One region of the Ruminococcus hominis genome, then DNA from elsewhere that is predicted to be linked to it. Evidence: predicted binding sites of a transcription regulator. Region 1 holds the regulator's gene; each other region holds the start of a gene.
The links. The regulator Rex, encoded in region 1, represses fermentation and respiration genes when NADH is low (regulators of the CRP and FNR family bind a similar motif). The targets are predictions, from matches to a motif close to ATTGTTAANNNNTTAACAAT.
Positions count from the first base shown of each region.

Region 2: the regulator Rex is predicted to act here: its motif matches at 4,865-4,884, upstream of adhE (bifunctional acetaldehyde-CoA/alcohol dehydrogenase).
Region 3: the regulator Rex is predicted to act here: its motif matches at 2,201-2,220, upstream of hypB (hydrogenase nickel incorporation protein HypB).

Region 1 covers NZ_JACOPE010000001.1:1,523,371-1,530,088, forward strand. The annotation lists gene H8S40_RS06750 (NADP-dependent isocitrate dehydrogenase) at 1-1,155, shown strand, start outside; gene abc-f (ribosomal protection-like ABC-F family protein) at 1,338-3,287, opposite strand; gene H8S40_RS06760 (redox-sensing transcriptional repressor Rex) at 3,514-4,161, shown strand; gene H8S40_RS06765 (NAD(P)H-hydrate dehydratase) at 4,355-5,848, shown strand; gene alr (alanine racemase) at 5,872-6,718, shown strand, end outside.
Region 2 covers NZ_JACOPE010000001.1:2,721,454-2,728,171, reverse strand. The annotation lists gene H8S40_RS12220 (adenylate kinase) at 1-494, shown strand, start outside; gene H8S40_RS12215 (KOW domain-containing RNA-binding protein) at 498-749, shown strand; gene infA (translation initiation factor IF-1) at 826-1,044, shown strand; gene rpmJ (50S ribosomal protein L36) at 1,163-1,276, shown strand; gene rpsM (30S ribosomal protein S13) at 1,639-2,007, shown strand; gene rpsK (30S ribosomal protein S11) at 2,044-2,439, shown strand; gene rpsD (30S ribosomal protein S4) at 2,473-3,066, shown strand; gene H8S40_RS12185 (DNA-directed RNA polymerase subunit alpha) at 3,126-4,085, shown strand; gene H8S40_RS12180 (bL17 family ribosomal protein) at 4,202-4,738, shown strand; gene adhE (bifunctional acetaldehyde-CoA/alcohol dehydrogenase) at 4,943-6,718, shown strand, end outside.
Region 3 covers NZ_JACOPE010000001.1:3,109,100-3,115,817, forward strand. The annotation lists gene H8S40_RS14155 (FAD-dependent oxidoreductase) at 1-1,460, opposite strand, end outside; gene hypB (hydrogenase nickel incorporation protein HypB) at 1,489-2,157, opposite strand; gene H8S40_RS14165 (hypothetical protein) at 2,455-2,853, shown strand; gene H8S40_RS14170 (hypothetical protein) at 2,869-3,144, shown strand; gene H8S40_RS14175 (transketolase family protein) at 3,223-4,161, opposite strand; gene H8S40_RS14180 (transketolase) at 4,149-4,985, opposite strand; gene fsa (fructose-6-phosphate aldolase) at 5,077-5,730, opposite strand; gene H8S40_RS14190 (LacI family DNA-binding transcriptional regulator) at 6,004-6,718, opposite strand, start outside.

The sequences.
Region 1 (6,718 bases):
GGAGATGAAATGACAAGAATTCTCTGGAAGATGATCAAAGAGAATTTGTTGGAACCATTTATTGAACTGAATACAGAATATTATGATTTGGGTCTGGAACATAGAAATGAAACAAATGATCAGGTAACGATTGATTCGGCAATTGCGACAAAAAAATATAAGGTTGCTGTAAAATGTGCGACAATTACTCCGAACGCAGCTCGTATGGATGAATACGATCTTAAAGAAATGTGGAAGAGCCCAAATGGAACAATTCGTGCAATTTTGGATGGAACTGTTTTTCGTGCACCAATCGTTGTGAAAGGAATCGAACCTTGTGTAAAAAATTGGAAAAAACCAATCACAATTGCAAGACATGCATATGGAGATGTATATAAGGGATCTGAAATGAAAATTCCTGCTGCCGGAAAAGTAGAATTGGTTTATACAGCAGAAGACGGAACACAGACAAAAGAACTCGTACATGAGTTTGACGGACCGGGTATTGTACAGGGTATGCACAATATTAATTCCTCTATCGAAAGTTTTGCAAGAAGCTGTTTCAACTACGCATTAGATACAAAACAAGATTTATGGTTTGCGACAAAAGATACAATTTCTAAGAAATATGACCATACATTTAAAGATATTTTCCAGGAAATTTATGACGCTGAGTACGATGGAAAATTTAAAGAAGCTGGAATTGAGTATTTCTATACACTGATTGATGATGCAGTTGCACGCGTAATGAAATCAGAAGGTGGTTATATCTGGGCATGTAAGAACTATGATGGAGATGTTATGAGTGATATGGTTTCTTCTGCATTTGGTTCCCTTGCAATGATGACATCTGTACTTGTTTCTCCAGATGGATACTATGAATATGAAGCAGCTCATGGTACAGTACAGCGCCACTACTACAAACATCTGAAGGGTGAAGAGACATCTACAAACTCTGTAGCAACTATTTTTGCATGGACAGGAGCACTTAGAAAACGTGGTGAGATGGATGGAAATGCAGAATTAATGGAATTTGCAGATCGTCTTGACAAGGCAACAATTGATACAATTGAAGCAGGAGAGATGACAAAAGATCTTGCACTTATTACTACAATAGAAAATCCAACAGTTCTCAATAGTGAAGAATTTATTAAAGCAATTGCAAAAAGATTATAAATATATGAAAGACACCCAATCTAAGGTGAGAGGGTGTCTTTTTTATATATTAGGAAAGTGCTTTCCTAATATATAAAAATCGCTCCGCTAAGGATGCGCACTGCGGCGTACAATGTAGGTGTCGCAAGCGACCGCCGCAGGCGCAAGAATGTGCAAAGCACATTCTTTGTTCTGAAATATATCTATTCTTCGGCTAAATCAGCCCATTGTTCATAAAGGGTTTCTAATTCTTCTTCATTTGAAGATTTTTCAATAGCGAGTTCCTGACATTTTACAGAATTAGAATAAATATCTTCTTGTGTCATCAATTCATCAATTTCCTGATTTCGTGTTTCTAAAACAGCAATTCGTTCTTCTGTCTTTTTTAAATCATTTTTACGCTTTCGCTCACGAGCCTGTGCTTCTTTCTGCTCTTGCCAACTTAACTTTTGACCAAAAGGCTCCTGAGATTCAGAAAAAGTGTTTGGATTAGTAACTTTTGAATTGACAGAAGTTTCCGGAGAAACAGGAGCATATTTTGCAGTTAATTCCTCTTTTTTCTCAAGATAATAGTCATAGTTTCCAATGTAATTTACAAATGTCTGGTTTACCAATTCCAAAATACGTGAAGCAGTCTGATTAATAAAATAACGGTCATGAGAAACATATAAGATTGTTCCGGTATAATCGTTTAAGGCCTGCTCAAGAATTTCCTTTGAAGTGATATCCAAATGGTTTGTGGGCTCATCAAGAATCAAAAAGTTTGCTTCGGAGAGCATTAATTTTGCAAGCGAAACACGACCTTTTTCACCACCGCTTAAATCACGGATGAGTTTAAACACATCGTCTGCAGTAAACTGAAAAGCAGCTAAAGTGTTTCGAATCTGAGTATTTGTTAGTGATGGATAGTCATCGGAAATTTCTTCAAAAATAGTCTTATTATCATGAAGTACGTGGTGCTCCTGATCATAGTATCCAATCTTTACCTTAGAACCTAAAGTAAAAGCACCTTCATCGGCATCTAATACCTGATTTAAAATTTTTAATAAAGTTGTTTTTCCGGTTCCGTTATCTCCGATGATTGCAACATGCTCACCACGTTTGATTTCAAATGAAATATCGGAAAACAGGGTTTGCGTCTCAAATCTTTTTGTTAAATGTTCAACTGTTAAAACATCATTACCACTGATACAAGATGGATTCAGCTCAAAATGCATTTCCTGTGTGGAATCCATCGGTTTGTCAATACGTTCTATTTTGTCAAGCATTTTTTCGCGGCTTTCAGCACGCTTGATAGATTTTTCTCGATTAAAAGATTTTAATTTTTCAATTACTGCCTCTTGGTGTTTGATTTCTCTTTGTTGATTTAAATATTCTTTCATCTGTGCATCGCGTAACTGACGTTTTTTTTCGGCGTAATCTTTATAATTACCATTATACATACGAAGATGCCCTTGATCTATTTCAACAACCTTAGTTACGACTCTGTTTAAGAAGAAACGGTCATGTGATACGATGAATACAGCTCCCGGGTAATTTAACAGATATGTTTCTAACCAGGATATAGAATTTAAGTCCAAATGGTTGGTCGGCTCATCTAATAATAGGATATCTGGTTTTGTTAACAGAAGTTTGCCTAAGGAAACACGCGTTTTTTGTCCACCTGATAGCGTGCTGGCTTCCTTTGAAAACTCATTTTCCTGAAAACCAAGTCCTTTTAACACCCCTATGATTTCACTTTCATATGCATATCCGTTCTTGGATTCAAATTCAGACATCAGACGGTTGTAAGTATTCAAGCGAGTCTGTAATTCATCACCGGATAAGCCCTTTAATTCGTGTTCAATCGTACGAATTTGTTCTTCAAGTTTTATAATGTCTGCTTTTGCAGTTTTTAATTCTTCGTAAATACTATTTCCACTGATTAGATTTTGCTGCTGTGCAAGATAACCAATTGTTTTCCCTTTTGTAAGAACAATATTCCCGCTGTCTGTTGGCTCTTCGCCAATGATCATTTTTAAAATTGTTGATTTTCCGGCACCATTCACACCGACAAAAGCAACCTTTTCTCTATCTTCAATATGGAAAGAACCATCTTTTACAATGATGCGTTCCCCGAAAGATTTATTTAGATTATGACATGCAAGTATCATATATACATCCTCCTATATTTAAGCATATCGTATTCATTATATCGAAATTTAGATAAAATACAACTAAAGAATTTAGGTTTCACAAAAAAATTCAGATAAAATAGTGTGAAAACCGACGAAATATAAAAAAATTTTAGATAAAATACAAAAAAAGTATGTCAAAAGTTTGACTTTGTTAAAATAAAACTTTATAATAGATATAGTTTATATTTGGAGGACGATAAGTGTGGAGTCAAGAGGAATATCAAAAGCTGTTATTGGGAGACTTCCAAGATATTACAGATATCTTGGTGAACTCAATGAAGCCGGAGTAGAAAGAATATCATCAAGTGATTTAAGTAAAAAAATGCATGTAACAGCATCACAGATTCGCCAGGATTTGAATAATTTTGGTGGATTTGGCCAACAAGGATATGGTTATAATGTAAAGTATCTTCGCACGGAGATTGGCAAGATACTGGGATTGGACCAGAGTCACAATATGGTAATCATAGGAGCAGGTAATTTAGGACAGGCACTTGCAAATTATGCATCTTTTGCAAGAAACGGATTTATTTTAAAGGGAATCTTTGATGTGAATCCTGAATTGAAAGGAAAAGTGATCAGAGACATTCCAATTCGAATGATGGATGAATTAGAGACAGTTCTTCAGGAAGAAAATATTGATATTGCGGCACTCACAATTCCAAAAACAAAAGCGGTTGAAGTATCTGATATTCTGGTACGTAATGGTATTAAAGCAATTTGGAATTTTGCACATACAGATTTGAATCTTCCGAAAGATGTGATTGTAGAAAGTGTCCATTTATCTGATAGCTTGATGAAGTTGTCCTATAATATTACCCGATACAAAGAAGAACACGGGGAAGATTAGAAGTATCATAACGTGCAAAAGGGTTGTTTAATGCTTTTGCACGTTATTTGTATTTACGCGAGCAACGAGCCAAAGTCCGTGCTTGCACGAGACCTTGGCGACTGCCGCGATAACTTGAGAAACTCGCGAAGCGTGTTTCTCATAGTTTGGAGAAAATTATTTTATTTCGTGCTTTGAGAAAGGATGAGTAAAAATGAGATATTTGCCTACTGGAAATTGGATGCAAAAAGCTGACGCACACACGATTCATGAAATAGGAATTCCATCTCTGGTGCTAATGGAGAGAGCTGCATTGGGAATTGCTGAGGTTATAAAATCGAAAGTTCAGAAGAATAAAAAGATACTGATAGTTTGTGGCTCCGGAAATAATGGAGGAGACGGATTTGCAATCGCAAGATTGTTACATGATGAGAATTATTCCGTAGGAATTGCATTTGTTGGAAAAACAGAGTCAATGAGCGATGAATGTAAACAACAATATTGTATTTGTAAAAATATTGGGATATCGATAGAGACAGAAATTCCTGATGAAGAGTATGGTGTGATCGTAGATGCGATTTTTGGCGTTGGACTTTGCCGGGAGATAAGCGGTAAATATGCTTCTGTGATAGAGTGTTTAAATGCAATGAAAGGATATAAAGTTGCGGTAGATATACCCTCGGGAGTCAATTCTTTGGACGGAAAAATTTTAGGTATAGCGTTTAAAGCGGACTTGACGGTTTCTGTACAATGTGAGAAACTAGGAACTGTTCTGTATCCGGGAAAAGATTTTGCAGGAGAAGTAGTTGTAAAATCAATCGGTATCAATACAGAACTTTATCAAAATAATATAGAAATATGTTATACACTGGAACAAGATGATCTTTGCACATGTCTGCCGAAACGTGTGGCAAATTCACATAAAGGAACATATGGGAAAGTGCTTATGATTACCGGAAGCAAGGGAATGGCCGGAGCAGCATATTTAAGTGCAAAAGCAGCATATGTAAGCGGAGCAGGGCTTGTTCAGATATATACTGCCAAAGAAAATAGAAGCATTCTTCAACAACTGCTGCCAGAAGCAATTATCTCCACTTATACAGAATATTCTGAAGAAGAATTGAAACAATTATTAAATTGGGCAGATGTTGTATGTATTGGATGTGGACTTGGCCAGGAAAAAACAGCAGATAAATTATTACAAGGGGTATTTCAATTCTGTAAAGTCCCATGTATTATTGATGCAGATGGAATCAATCTTTTATCTGAAAAGATGGAATTGCTTGAAGAAAGTACATTTCCGATAGCATTAACTCCACACATGAAGGAAATGACGAGACTTTTAAAGTGCTCGGTCGCAAAATTAAATGCAGATCGTATGAATATATTGACTGATTTTGTGAAACGGTATCCTGTTGTTTGTGCGTTGAAAGACGCTCGTACGCTTGTAGCAAAAGAGAATCATCCTTTATTTGTAAATACTGCAGGAAATAGTGCGATGGCAAAAGCAGGTTCGGGAGATGTTCTTGCTGGAGTGATCACAGGGCTTACAGCACAACATATGAATTTGTATGATAGTGTTGTGTCAGGAGTGTATCTTCATGCAAACGGAGGAGATTATGCAAAAAAAAGCTGTGGCGTTTACAGTGTACTGGCAGAAGATTTGATTTCAGGAATAAAAGATGTACTAAAGCAGGTAGAACAGTAACATTTGATATGGAGGAATAGAACATGAAACAATATACACGTGTGTATGCAAAAATTGATCTGGATGCAATTGCATATAACATGGAACAAATGAAGGAGCGAATCGGAACAGGAGCAAAGTTGGTTGCGGTTATTAAAACAGATGGATATGGACATGGTGCGATTCCGATTGCCAGAATGTTCGAATCAGTAGATTATGTATGGGGTTATGCGACAGCTAGTCTTGATGAAGCTGCTCTCTTGCGTAAGGCTGGAATTTGTAAGCCAATTCTTGTATTGGGATGTGTATTTCCAGATCAGTATGAGGATATGATCCGTTACGAAGTACGTCCTGCTACATATACAGAAGAAATGGCAATAGAAATATCAAAACAGGCTGTTAAATTAAATAAAACGGCATATTTGCATATTAAAATCGATACAGGAATGGGACGTATTGGTTTTGCAGTATCGGATGAAACGGCAGATATTGTTGAACAGATAAGTAAATTACCAAATATAAAAATTGAAGGAATGTTCACGCATTTTGCGAAGGCAGATGAAAAAGATAAAAGCTATACATATCAACAGCATGAGAAATTTGTTTGGATGAAACAGGCACTGGAAGAGAAAAATCTGGAAATTCCATATATTGATTGCGATAATAGTGCTGGAATTATAGATTTTCCCAATATGAAGCATAATCTGGCAAGAGCAGGAATCTCTTTATATGGAATGTATCCGTCTGATGAGGTAAATAAAAATGCAATTTCATTAAAACCGGCATTAGAATTAATCAGTCATATTTCTTTTGTGAAAAATGTAGAAGCTGGTACTTCAATCAGTTACGGAGGTACATTTGTGGCACCAAAAGCAATGCGAATAGCTACAA
Region 2 (6,718 bases), 1.2 Mb from region 1:
CTTACATGGACCAGGGACTTCTTGTACCAGATGAATTGGTTGTAGATCTTGTTGTAGACCGAGTAAATCAGGATGACTGTGCAAACGGTTATGTTCTTGATGGTTTCCCGAGAACAATTCCACAGGCAGAAGCTTTAGATGCAGCTCTTGCTAAGCTGGGGCAGAAAGTTGATTATGCTATCAATGTGGAAGTTCCGGATGAAAATATTGTAAATCGTATGTCAGGAAGACGTGCGTGTGTAGATTGTGGAGCAACATATCATATCGTATATGCTCCTACAAAGGTAGAAAATATTTGTGATAAATGTGGCGGCACATTAATTCTGCGTGATGATGATAAGCCGGAGACAGTTACAAAACGTCTTGGTGTTTATCATGAGCAGACACAGCCATTGATTGATTATTATACAAAATCCGGAACTTTGAAAGAAGTAGACGGAACAATCGATATCAATGATGTATTTGCTGCGATCGTTAAGATTCTGGGAGAGTAATTTATGTTCATGGAACCTGGAATGCTTGCCAGATCTAAGGCAGGGCGGGATAAAGATTGTATATATGTCATAATTTCTGTCAATGATGAATATGTATATCTGGCTGACGGGGTGAAACGCTCTGTCAGTAATTTAAAGAAAAAAAACAGACGACATGTGCAGATTATATATAAGATGCAATGTGAAGACTGCACAGATGATGCAGCAATCCGAGAAACGATACAAAGCTATATACAAAAAGCATACGGATGCTGACGTATATATAATGTAAGGAATAATTGAAATAAATATAACAGGAATTGTAAAGTGCATGAGCACGGGAGGATTTAATATGTCAAAAACTGACGTAATCGAGATCGAAGGAGTCGTAGTTGAAAAATTGCCAAACGCAATGTTTAAGGTAGAGCTTGAAAATGGACATATTGTACTTGCACATATCAGTGGAAAACTTCGTATGAATTTCATTAAGATTTTACCGGGTGACAAGGTTACATTAGAGATGTCACCATATGATCTGAGCAAAGGAAGAATTGTTTGGAGAGATAAATAAAAAAAGTGTTGACTTTTAGGATGACTTGGTGCTATACTATGAAATGGTCGTTTTTGGATATGTATGTCCAAAAATGAAGTAACCAAAGTTTTAGCAAAGGATGGAAGGAGGATTTAACATGAAGGTTAGATCATCAGTAAAACCAATTTGTGAAAAATGCAAGATTATTAAGAGAAAAGGGAATATCAGAGTAATCTGCGAAAATCCGAAACACAAACAGAGACAGGGTTAATTCATACCAATTCTCAATAGTGTTTTATTAATTAGGCGGCTGACGAGGGACACACCAGGATGTGTGTGAACTTGTTTAATATACAGTAAGGATACACCGGTCCTCTATCATACAGGTACCGATAGAGCGGTGTTCGAAGCATCTGGCCGAGGGATGGAATGTCGTTCACAGCAGGAAGTCCGGTTCGATCACAGAACTGTCAGAGTGCGATTGTATATTGCTTCTAATACCCGGACTATTGCGTAAGGATTGACGTACCGGGAAAGGGCAGATGAATATCATCGGCCTGAATGATAGTCCGACAGGATTATTGTTCCAGTTAAAGACAATATTAAAAATGATTCAAAATGGAGGAAAGACACATGGCTCGTATTGCAGGTGTAGACTTACCAAGAGACAAACGTGTAGAAATCGGTTTAACTTATATCTATGGAATTGGAAGAACAAGTTCAAACCGTATCTTAGCAGAGGCAGGAATTGATCCAAGCACTCGTGTAAGAGATTTAACAAGTGAAGATGTAAAGAAAATCAGTGAAGTAATCGATGCAACTCAGGTTGTAGAAGGAGATCTTAGAAGAGAGATCCAGCTGAACATCAAGAGATTAAAAGAAATCGGATGCTATCGTGGAATCCGTCACAGAAAAGGACTTCCAGTACGTGGACAGAAAACTAAGACTAATGCAAGAACATGTAAAGGTCCTAAGAGAACTGTAGCAAACAAGAAAAAATAATTAATTAAAGATTCGAAGAAAGTAGGTTAGTTTATAATGGCTAAAAAAGTTACAAAAAAAGTGACAAAGAAACGTGTCAAGAAAAACGTTGAACGAGGACAGGCTCATATTCAGGCATCTTTTAACAATACAATCGTTACATTAACAGATGCACAGGGAAATGCTCTTTCATGGGCAAGTGCAGGCGGTCTGGGATTTAAAGGTTCAAGAAAATCTACTCCATATGCAGCACAGATGGCAGCTGAGACAGCAGCTAAAGCAGCATTGATCCATGGATTGAAGACAGTAGACGTTTTCGTTAAAGGACCAGGATCAGGTAGAGAAGCAGCAATCCGTGCATTGCAGGCTTGCGGAATCGATGTTGTAAGTATCAAAGACGTTACTCCGGTACCACATAACGGATGCCGTCCACCGAAACGTAGAAGAGTCTAGTGATTAAACGCGATTAATTAGGAGGAAGCGAAAATGGCAGTAAATAGAGTTCCAGTTCTTAAAAGATGCCGTTCATTAGGTATGGACCCAATCTATTTAGGAATTAATAAAAAATCTAACAGACAGTTAAAAAGATCTAATAGAAAAATGAGCGAGTATGGTCTTCAGTTACGTGAAAAACAGAAAGCTAAATTTATCTATGGTGTTCTGGAAAAACCTTTCAGAAACTACTATGCAAAAGCAAAACAGCAGGAAGGAATGACAGGTGATAACCTTATGGTTCTTCTTGAATCCAGACTGGACAACGTAATGTTCCGTATGGGATTTGCTAGAACAAGAAAAGAAGCTAGACAGATTGTTGACCACAAACATGTACTTGTTAATGGTAAACAGGTGAACATTCCTTCTTACCTTGTAAAAGCTGGAGATGTTATCGAAATCAAAGAGAAAAACAAAGGTTCTCAGAGATACAAAGACATTCTTGAAGTAACAGCTGGAAACATGGTTCCTGATTGGTTGGAAGTTGATGCTGAAAACCTCAAAGGTGAAGTAAAAGAACTTCCTAAGAGAGAAGCAATCGATGTTCCTGTTGATGAGATGTTGATCGTCGAGTTATATTCTAAATAATAATTGGAATTAATATCGTATCCCTCAACATTTTTAAACCCATAAGGAGGGTCTGTGTAGTGTTTGATTTTAATAAACCGAATATTGAAATTACTGATATTTCAGAAGATAAGAAATATGGAAGATTCGTTGTAGAACCACTTGAAAGAGGTTATGGAATCACATTAGGTAACTCCATGAGAAGAATTATGCTTTCTTCTCTTCCGGGAGCTGCTATCAGTTCTGTAAAGATTGATGGTGTTTTACATGAATTCAGTTCCATTCCAGGTGTAAAGGAAGATGTAGCAGAGATTATCATGAACTTGAAATCTCTTGCAATCAAAAATTCATCTGAATCTGATGAAGTGAAAACTGCTTATATCGAATTTGAAGGAGAAGGCGTTGTAACAGGTGCTGATATCCAGGCAGACTCTGATATTGAGATTATGAATCCTGAGCAGGTCATTGCTACATTAAGTGGTGGTAAAGACAGCAAATTGTATATGGAAATGACCATTACAAAAGGCAGAGGATACGTGAGCGCAGACAAGAACAAGAGCGATGATTTACCAATTGGTGTAATTCCGATTGATTCTGTTTATACTCCGGTTGAACGTGTCAATATGACTGTTCAGAATACACGTGTAGGTCAGGTTACAGATTATGATAAACTGACATTGGATGTATGGACAAAAGGTACATTGCTTCCAGACGAGGCTGTCAGCCTTGCTGCGAAAGTACTCAGCGAACATTTGAAACTCTTCATTGATCTTTCAGAAGTAGCTCAGGCTGCAGAAGTTATGATCGAAAAAGAGGATGATGAGAAAGAAAAAGTTCTTGAGATGAGCATCGACGAACTTGAATTGTCAGTACGTTCCTACAACTGTCTGAAGAGAGCAGGAATCAATACAGTTGAAGAACTTACAAATAAAACATCAGAAGATATGATGAAAGTACGTAACCTTGGACGTAAGTCTTTGGAAGAAGTACTTGCTAAGCTTAAGGAACTTGGACTTGAGCTTAATTCCGGTGAGGAATAATTAGATTTGCTTAATATTTAAATTTCTGTCCGGTAAGACCGATGTGTGCGGACAGAGCATTTGATTAATAAGCCCGAAGACGCATAACCAAATGTAAATTATGGAGGATAAGTACAATGGCAAAATATAGAAAACTCGGCAGAACTTCTGCTCAGAGAAAAGCCTTAATCAGAAACCAGGTAACAGCATTGTTAAACAATGGTAAAATCATTACAACAGAAGCAAAAGCTAAAGAGATTCGTAAAGAAGCTGAGAAGCTGATCGCTCTGGCTGTAAAAGAGAAAGATAACTTCGAAGAAGTTACAGTAACAGCTAAAGTTGCTCGTAAAGACGAGAATGGCAAGAGAGTAAAAGAAGTTGTAGACGGAAAGAAAGTTACTGTTTATGATGAAGTTGAAAAGACAATCAAAAAAGATATGCCTAGCAGACTTCATGCAAGAAGACAGATGGCTAAAGTTCTGTATTCTGTAACAGAAGTTCCTACAGCAGCTGCAGGAAAGAAGAAAAATACTAAGAAGGTTGATGTTGTAGACAAATTGTTTACAGAGATCGCTCCTAAGTATGCAGACCGTAACGGTGGTTATACAAGAATCGTTAAGATTGGCCAGCGTAAAGGTGATGCAGCTATGGAAGTTTTAATTGAGTTAGTTTAATTAGAATATTTTTTCAGAGGATAGAGATGATAATCTCTATCCTCTTTTTTATTCTAAATTTGAAAATTTGTGAAATTAGCACAAAAAGAGTTAAGAAATTAACGTTAAATATTTAACACAATATACATTGACAAATATTTAACAAGAAGTTATACTGTATTTGTAATTAAGAAAGAGACGTTCAATTACGGAGGAATAATCAAAATGGCAAAGAAAAAAGAAGTTGTAGTACCTGAGATCGTAGATAGTGTAGAAACACTTGAAGCAAAAATGAAAGCAATGCGCGAAGCACAGAAAGTATTCGCAACTTATAGTCAGGAGCAGGTAGATAAAATCTTTTATGAAGCTGCTATGGCAGCAAATAAACAGCGTATACCACTCGCTAAGATGGCAGTAGAAGAGACTCAGAGAGGTATCGTTGAAGATAAAGTAATTAAGAATCATTATGCAGCAGAGTATATTTACAATGCTTATAAAAATACAAAGACATGCGGAGTAATCGAAGAAGATCCAGCATTCGGAATTAAAAAAGTTGCAGAACCAATCGGATTGGTAGCAGCAGTAATTCCTACAACAAACCCAACTTCAACAGCAATTTTCAAAACTTTGATCTGTTTGAAGACAAGAAACGCAATCATCATCAGCCCACATCCAGCAGCAAAAGCATGTACAATTGCAGCAGCAAAAGTTGTTCTTGAGGCAGCTGTAAAAGCTGGAGCTCCAGAAGGAATTATCGGATGGATCGATACACCATCACTTGAACTGACAAACACAGTTATGAAAGATGCAGATATCATCCTTGCAACAGGTGGTCCTGGAATGGTTAAAGCAGCTTATTCATCAGGAAAACCTGCACTTGGTGTTGGAGCTGGTAACACACCAGTAATCATTGATGATACAGCAGATGTAAGAATGGCTGTTAACTCAATTATTCATTCAAAAACATTTGATAATGGTATGATCTGTGCTTCAGAGCAGTCAGTAACAGTACTTGAAAGTGTTTACGAAGAAGCTAAGAAAGAATTTGAATATCGTGGATGCTACTTCCTTAAAAAAGGTGAGGAACTCGATAAAGTTCGTAAGACAATCATTATTAACGGAGCATTGAACAGCAAGATTCCTGGAAAATCAGCATACGAGATCGCAAAACTTGCAGGTGTGAAAGTTCCTGAAAGTACAAAGATCCTTATCGGTGAAGTTGAATCAGTAGATATTTCAGAAGAGTTCGCTCATGAAAAATTATCTCCAGTACTTGCTATGTATAAAGCAAAAACATTTGATGAAGCACTTGCTAAGGCAGAACAGCTTGTAGCTGATGGTGGATATGGTCATACATCATCACTGTATGTTCATCCGGCAGAGAAAGAAAAAATTGCAAAACATGCAGCTGCAATGAAGACATGTCGTGTATTGATCAACACACCTTCTTCACAGGGAGGAATTGGAGATCTTTATAACTTCAAACTGACACCATCACTTACACTGGGATGTGGTTCTTGGGGAGGAAACTCTGTATCTGAGAACGTTGGAGTAAAACATTTGATCAATATCAAGACAGTTGCTGAGAGGAGAGAAAATATGCTTTGGTTCAGAACACCTGAAAAGGTATACTTCAAGAAAGGATGTATGCCAGTGGCACTTGATGAACTTGGAACAGTAATGAACAAGAAGAAAGCATTCATCGTAACAGACTCATTCTTATACAAAAATGGTTATGTAGCTCCAATCGAAGAAAAATTAGACGAAATGGGAATTCAGCATACATGCTTCTTTGAAGTTGCTCCAGACCCAACATTACAGTGTGCTCAGAAAGGTGTAGACCAGATGAGAGCATTCGAGCCTGACACAATCATCGCTCTTGGTGGTGGATCAGCAATGGATGCAGCTAAAATTATGTGGGTAATGTATGAGCATCCAGAAGCAAACTTTGAAGATATGGCTATGGACTTTATGGATATCCGTAAGAGAGTATTTACATTC
Region 3 (6,718 bases), 1.6 Mb from region 1:
TCAAATACCACCGGACAATATCCTTTTTCTGCAAGATAAAATGCACAGCTTAATCCTGCCGGACCAGCTCCAATGATTGCTACTTTCTCATCGAAAAGACGTCCTGTTGTAGGCGGAATAATTGGTGGAATATATCTTGTTTCCGCATGCAAATCCTGTTCAGCAATAAATTTCTTCACTTCGTCTATCGCTACTGCCTGGTCGATAGTTCCCCTCGTGCATGCATCTTCACATCGCCTGTTGCATACTCTTCCACACACCGCCGGGAATGGATTTTCTTTTTTTATTAATGCAAGTGCATCCTGATATTTACCCTGAGCTGCCTTTTTCAAATATCCCTGAACTGCAATGTGGGCAGGACAGGCCGTTTTACATGGAGCAGTTCCTGTATCATAACAATTGATACGATTCTTGTCTCTATAATCTTCTGTCCACTTTTCCGGTCCCCATTTTGCTGCATCCGGGAGTTCCTGCTTCGGGTATTCAATCATACCCTCATTCGTACAAAGCTTCTGCCCAAGCTTTACTGCTCCAGCCGGACAAAATTCTACGCAGCGTCCACATGCCACACAGTCTTCGGTTGACACTCTCGCCACGTATGCAGAACGAGACATGTTCGGAGTATTAAATAACTGTGATGTACGTAACGCATAACAAACATTAACATTACAGTTACAGATTGCAAAAATCTTATTTTCGCCGTCTATATTTGTAATCTGATGAACAAATCCATTATCTTCTGCACGTTTTAAAATATCTATCACTTCATCATAAGTAATATATCTGCCACCTTTATTTGTCTCAACAACATAGTCTGCCATATCACCTACCGCAATACACCAGTCTGCCGGATCATCTGCACAGCCTTCCCCATATGTTTTTCTGGACAATCGACAAGAACATGGACTGGCTGCGTATTTTCCATCATATTTTTTTAGCCAATGCGAAATATGTTCAATATCTACTGACTGATTCTCCATCTCGATTGCTTTTTCCACCGGTATTACATGCATTCCGATTCCAGCTCCTCCAGGCGGTACCATTGGAGTTACCTTCTCAAGCGGAAGCCTTGACATACGTTCAAAAAAATGAGCCAGTTCCGGATGTTCTTTTAATCGTTCTTCATTCATGTTGAAGAACTCTGCGCTTCCCGGAACAAACATTGGAAGTACATATTGTTTTTCTTTTTTCGGATTCTCCCAGTTGTATTCCAGAAGCCCAATCTCACTCATGTCATCCAACAATTTCTGCAGTTCTTTTTCTTCTTTTCCTGTGGCTTTTAAAAGCTGTGAAAATGTCATCGGTTTTCGGACTTTCATCTTCAATGCTACCTCAGCCATCTCATCTGTTACAACTCCGGCCAGTCCCCAATATTCCGGATCATCTACTGTAACTTTGTGACCAATCCTATCTGTGACTTTCTGTCCCAGTTTCAAAATCAGTTCTCTCTCTTCAGCCATAATTTTGCCCCTCCTTTCATTTTAATTTTTATTCTTGCCAAATCTTTACTTCATTCAGAAGCCAGTCTGCCCACTTATCTATCCCTTCTCCTGTTTTCGCACAAATCGGAATAATCTTTGCATTCGGATTACGCATTAAAATATTTTTTTTGCAAGCTTCCATATCGAAATCAAAATACGGCATAACATCTATCTTATTAATCAATACAACATCGCAAATTGAAAACATCAATGGATATTTTAATGGTTTGTCATCCCCTTCCGGTACACTTAAGATCATTGCATTTTTTACTGCTCCTGTATCAAATTCAGCAGGACAGACAAGATTCCCCACATTTTCCAGAATTGCCAGATCTATATCCCCCGTCTCCAATCCTTCTAATCCTTGTGCTGTCATATCTGCATCCAGATGACACATTCCACCTGTATGTAACTGGATCGCTTTCACACCTAATTCTGAAATAGTCTTAGCATCCACATCAGAATCAATATCCGCTTCCATCACTCCGATTCGAATCTGATTCTTTAATGCTTCTATCGTTCTTGTTAATGTCGTTGTCTTCCCAGAACCAGGTGATGACATTAAATTTAAAAGATAGACCTTTTTTTCTTTCAATTCTTTTCTCACTTCATCCGCTCGTTTATCATTATCCGCAAAGACACTCTGCTTAATTTCCAGCGTTCTGAATTTCCCCATTACATTTCCTCCTTCTGTTTATTAATAATTGGCTATACCAATTATTGTCATTTTTCTATCATTATATTATTTTGCACGATTTTTGTCAATTTATCTTGATTTTTTCGTGTATTTCACACTAATATTTTCTCATTTTCTTTTATTTAATTCGTTTTTTCTCGTTTTGGTATCTGGTATAACCAGAACATTCTTTTTTATTCCAGCCTTACTTGACACTCACTATTTAATATGATACTTTGTAACTATTCGAAAGGTAATTTTCAATATTACACTATTTTATTTAAAGGGGGTTTTTACATGGCATGCTTTTTAGCACCGGCTACCGAAGCAATCGTTGTATCTGCAGCCGCACATCACAATCGCAAGGTAAGCAAGGACAATTCTTCTGAATCTAAACAGCAGGAATCTGTCACATTTTCATCTTACCTTGTTCAGAAACTGCAATGGTTAAGCACACTCTTATGGGGAGGAAGTTTTCTGCTTCTTATCGAACACATCTGGCACGGCGAGATTGTTCCCTGGTTTCCTTTCCTTACTGCGCTAAACAATCCAAATGACATTAGTCCTATGTTGACCGAAATTGCAACCGTAGGTACTGCTATGGCTCTTACAGTTACATTTACATGGTTTATTGCAGTTGCTGTTTGTTATATGGCACTAAAAAAACAGTCCGACAAATCTATAATTACTGATTAGTAGGAGGAATTGTTTATGTGTTTGATATTAACTTTTCTTGCAGCGGTCTTCACAAGCATAATTTGTTTCTCACACCCACAGTTTATCCAACAATTCCAGTTGCATAAACTTGCATTAATGTATTGGGGTGCAACACTGATGTGGTCAATTGATGGTGTTTTTCAATTACGGGAGGGAGAAGCATTTTTCGATTTGAGCCTTAATGATACTTTTCTTGGAATTGTAGTTATCATTTGTGGAGTTGTATTATGGGGATTAACCACTTTTGCTCATAGAAGAAAAACAGTATAAGAACCGAATAGGGATGAAATTAGGCGGCTTTTTTCATACGAAAAAGCCGCCTAACTCCGTCCCTATTCGGTTCTTATCTTAGCAGAAAGCTTTCACTTTCTCATAAATTCCATCTGTATCCAAACCATATTTCTTAAGCAGTTCTAATGCCGGTCCGGATTCTCCAAACACATCATTCACACCAATCTTCAGAACTTTTGTTGGAGCTTTCTCTGAAAGCACATCACATACTGCACTTCCAAGTCCGCCGATCACAGAATGTTCTTCAACTGTAACTACTTTACCTGTCTCTTTTGCTGCTGCAACGATTAGATCTTCGTCCAGAGGTTTGATTGTATGGATATTGATCACTTTCGCTTCAATTCCTTCTGCAGATAATCTTTCTGCCACTTCCAGACAATTTGCAACCGGAAGTCCGCTGGCTACGATTGTAAGGTCTTTTCCTTCACGAAGAACAACACCTTTACCCATCTCAAATTTGTAATCTTCTCTATCATTGATAACCGGCACTGCCAGACGGCCAAATCTCAAATAAACCGGTCCTTCATACTCATAAGCAGCTTTTACAGCAGCTCTTGCTTCTACATCATCGGATGGATTGAGAACAACCATTCCCGGAATTGAACGCATCAGTGCGATATCTTCGTTACACTGGTGAGTTGCTCCGTCCTCTCCTACAGAAATACCTGCATGAGTTGCTCCGATCTTTACATTTAAATGTGGATATGCAACAGAGTTACGAATCTGCTCAAATGCACGTCCGGCTGCAAACATTGCAAAAGAACTTGCAAATGGAACCTTTCCTGCTGCTGCCAGTCCTGCTGCTACACCTACCATATTACCTTCTGCGATACCACAGTCAATATGTCTCTCCGGAAATTCTTTTTTGAACACACCCGTCTTTGTTGCTGCTGCCAGGTCGGCATCCAGAACAACTAAATTGTCATGTTCTTTACCAAGCTCAACTAAAGCATTACCATAACTATCTCTCGTTGCGATCTTCTTTACTTCTGACATAATGCTTCACCTGCTTTCTCTAAATCTTCCATTGCGATCTTATATTCTTCATCGTTTGGAGCTTTTCCATGCCAGCCTACTGCATTCTCCATGAAGGAAACACCTTTTCCTTTTGTTGTCTTTGCAATAATTGCTGTCGGCATTCCCTTTGTCTCTCTTGCTTCTTTCAAAGCTGCTGCAATCTCATCCATATCATTACCATTAATTGTAATTACATGGAAATTGAATGCTTCGAATTTCTTATCAATTGGATATGGAGAGTTTACCTCTTCAATTGTTCCGTCAATCTGTAAATTATTATTATCTACAATCACAACCAGGTTGTCCAGTTTACGGGAACCTGCGAGCATAGATGCCTCCCATACCTGTCCTTCCTGAATTTCACCATCTCCAAGAAGTGTATATACACGATAATCTTCATTAGACAATTTTGCAGCAAGTGCCATACCTACTGCGGCTGAAATTCCCTGTCCAAGTGAACCAGATGACATATCTACACCCGGGATATGTTTCATATCCGGATGTCCCTGCAGATAAGAACCTGTATGACGAAGTGTTTTCAAATCTTCTACAGGGAAATATCCTCTGTGTGCCAATGCAGAATACAATCCCGGTGCTGTGTGTCCTTTTGAAAGAACAAAACGGTCACGGTCTGCTTTCTTAGGTTCTTTTGGGTCAATGTTCATTTCTTCAAAATACAGATATGTAAAGATATCTGCTGCAGATAAAGATCCGCCCGGATGTCCGGCTTTTGCGCTATGTACAGCAGTCACGATTCCTTTACGGACTTCGTTGGCTGTTTTCATTAATTCTAATTTGTCCATGAGACTCCTCCTGTTTTTTATGTTCATACGTAACTGTATTATAATACAGCACAACTACAAACCGCAAGCCTCTTTATGAGACTTGTTCGACCTACTCACCAAATACTGCAATATAGTCTTTTTTGAATTTTTCAATTCCTGCATCTGTCAATGGATGATGTGTCATCTGCTCAATTACTGCATATGGTACTGTTGCAATATCAGCTCCTGCAAGAGCACAATCTGTTACATGGATTGGATTTCTTACACTTGCTGCAATGATCTCTGTCTCAATTCCTGCAACTGCAAACATCTCTGCGATCTCTGCAATCAAATCTGTTCCTCTTGTAGAAATATCATCCAGTCTTCCAAGGAATGGTGATACATATGTAGCACCAGCTCTTGCTGCAAGAAGTGCCTGGTTTGCAGAGAAGATCAATGTCACATTTGTCTTGATTCCCTCAGCTGTAAGAACTTTAACTGCTTTGAGTCCTTCTACTGTCATTGGAATCTTAACAACCATGTTTGGATGAATCTTTGCAATCTCACGTCCTTCTGCAATCATGCCCTCTGCATCTGTTGTAGTAGCCTTTACCTCTCCACTGATCGGTCCGTCTACGATAGAAGCAATCTCAGCGATAACTTCTTCAAATACACGGCCTTCTTTAGCAATCAAAGATGGATTTGTTGTAACTCCACAGATTACTCCCATATCATTTGCTTTTTTAATATCCTCTACTTTTGCTGTGTCAATAAAAAATTTCATGTCTTGTTCCTCCTTAAAATACGACCTGTTCACGAGATAATTTTTGCAAATTTTTTATTTGCTCTCTTTACTTTCGATTATAGTCACGAAAAACAAAACGGTCAATAGGCCGGAAAATTATTAATAATTTCCTTCTGTTTATAAATTGATTTTATTAACAAAACTCAATTTATTTCATTGTTTATCTGCTCGTCATTTTTCAACTTAGCAGTTTTATCCCCATAATTAAACTATATAGGAATTTTATTTTTATATCAATACGTTCTATTTGTATTAATATTTATTAATATTTTTCTTTTTTGCATTAATTTTTGTTTTTTTACCCGGTGGATATGATGTCGTCCCCCTCGCCACAAGCTGAGGCTCATATTCCACATGATAAATACTGATTGGCTGGATTTCTCCGTATTTCTGATCAGCACTTTTTATCTTCTTCATTATAATATCACAGGCATCTCTGCCTTTATAAATGACAAAATGCTCTATCGTAGTTAAAGATAGTTTTCTCATTTTAGAAAATAAGGTATTGTCACACCCCATAACCGACATGTCATTTGGCACCTTGTACTTTTCGTCATAAAGTGCATCCAAAATTCCAAATGCAATCATATCATTCAGCCCTACGATTGCAGTCACATCTCCATGCTCCTCCAGTACTTCTTTTGTTAAATCATATCCAATCCGATATTCCGAATCAATACCCGGTACATCCTGATCAATGGATTCATTTGCAGACTTGATAACAACGCCATTTGCCAAACCGGCTTCACTGAACTCTTTTAAAAATCCTTCCACCCGCTTTGAACGTTGTTTTTGCCGCACTGTGAGCGGCGGTGCGATGTATGCCACTTTCTTATGTCCCAAATCTAACAAATGTCTCGCCATGATCCTGCCCAGTTTTGAATTATCAAGCTCCACTGCATCAACTTCTAGTTTTTCATTCTGATTATTAATAATTGCAAATGGAATGGTTTTTGATAATTCTTCT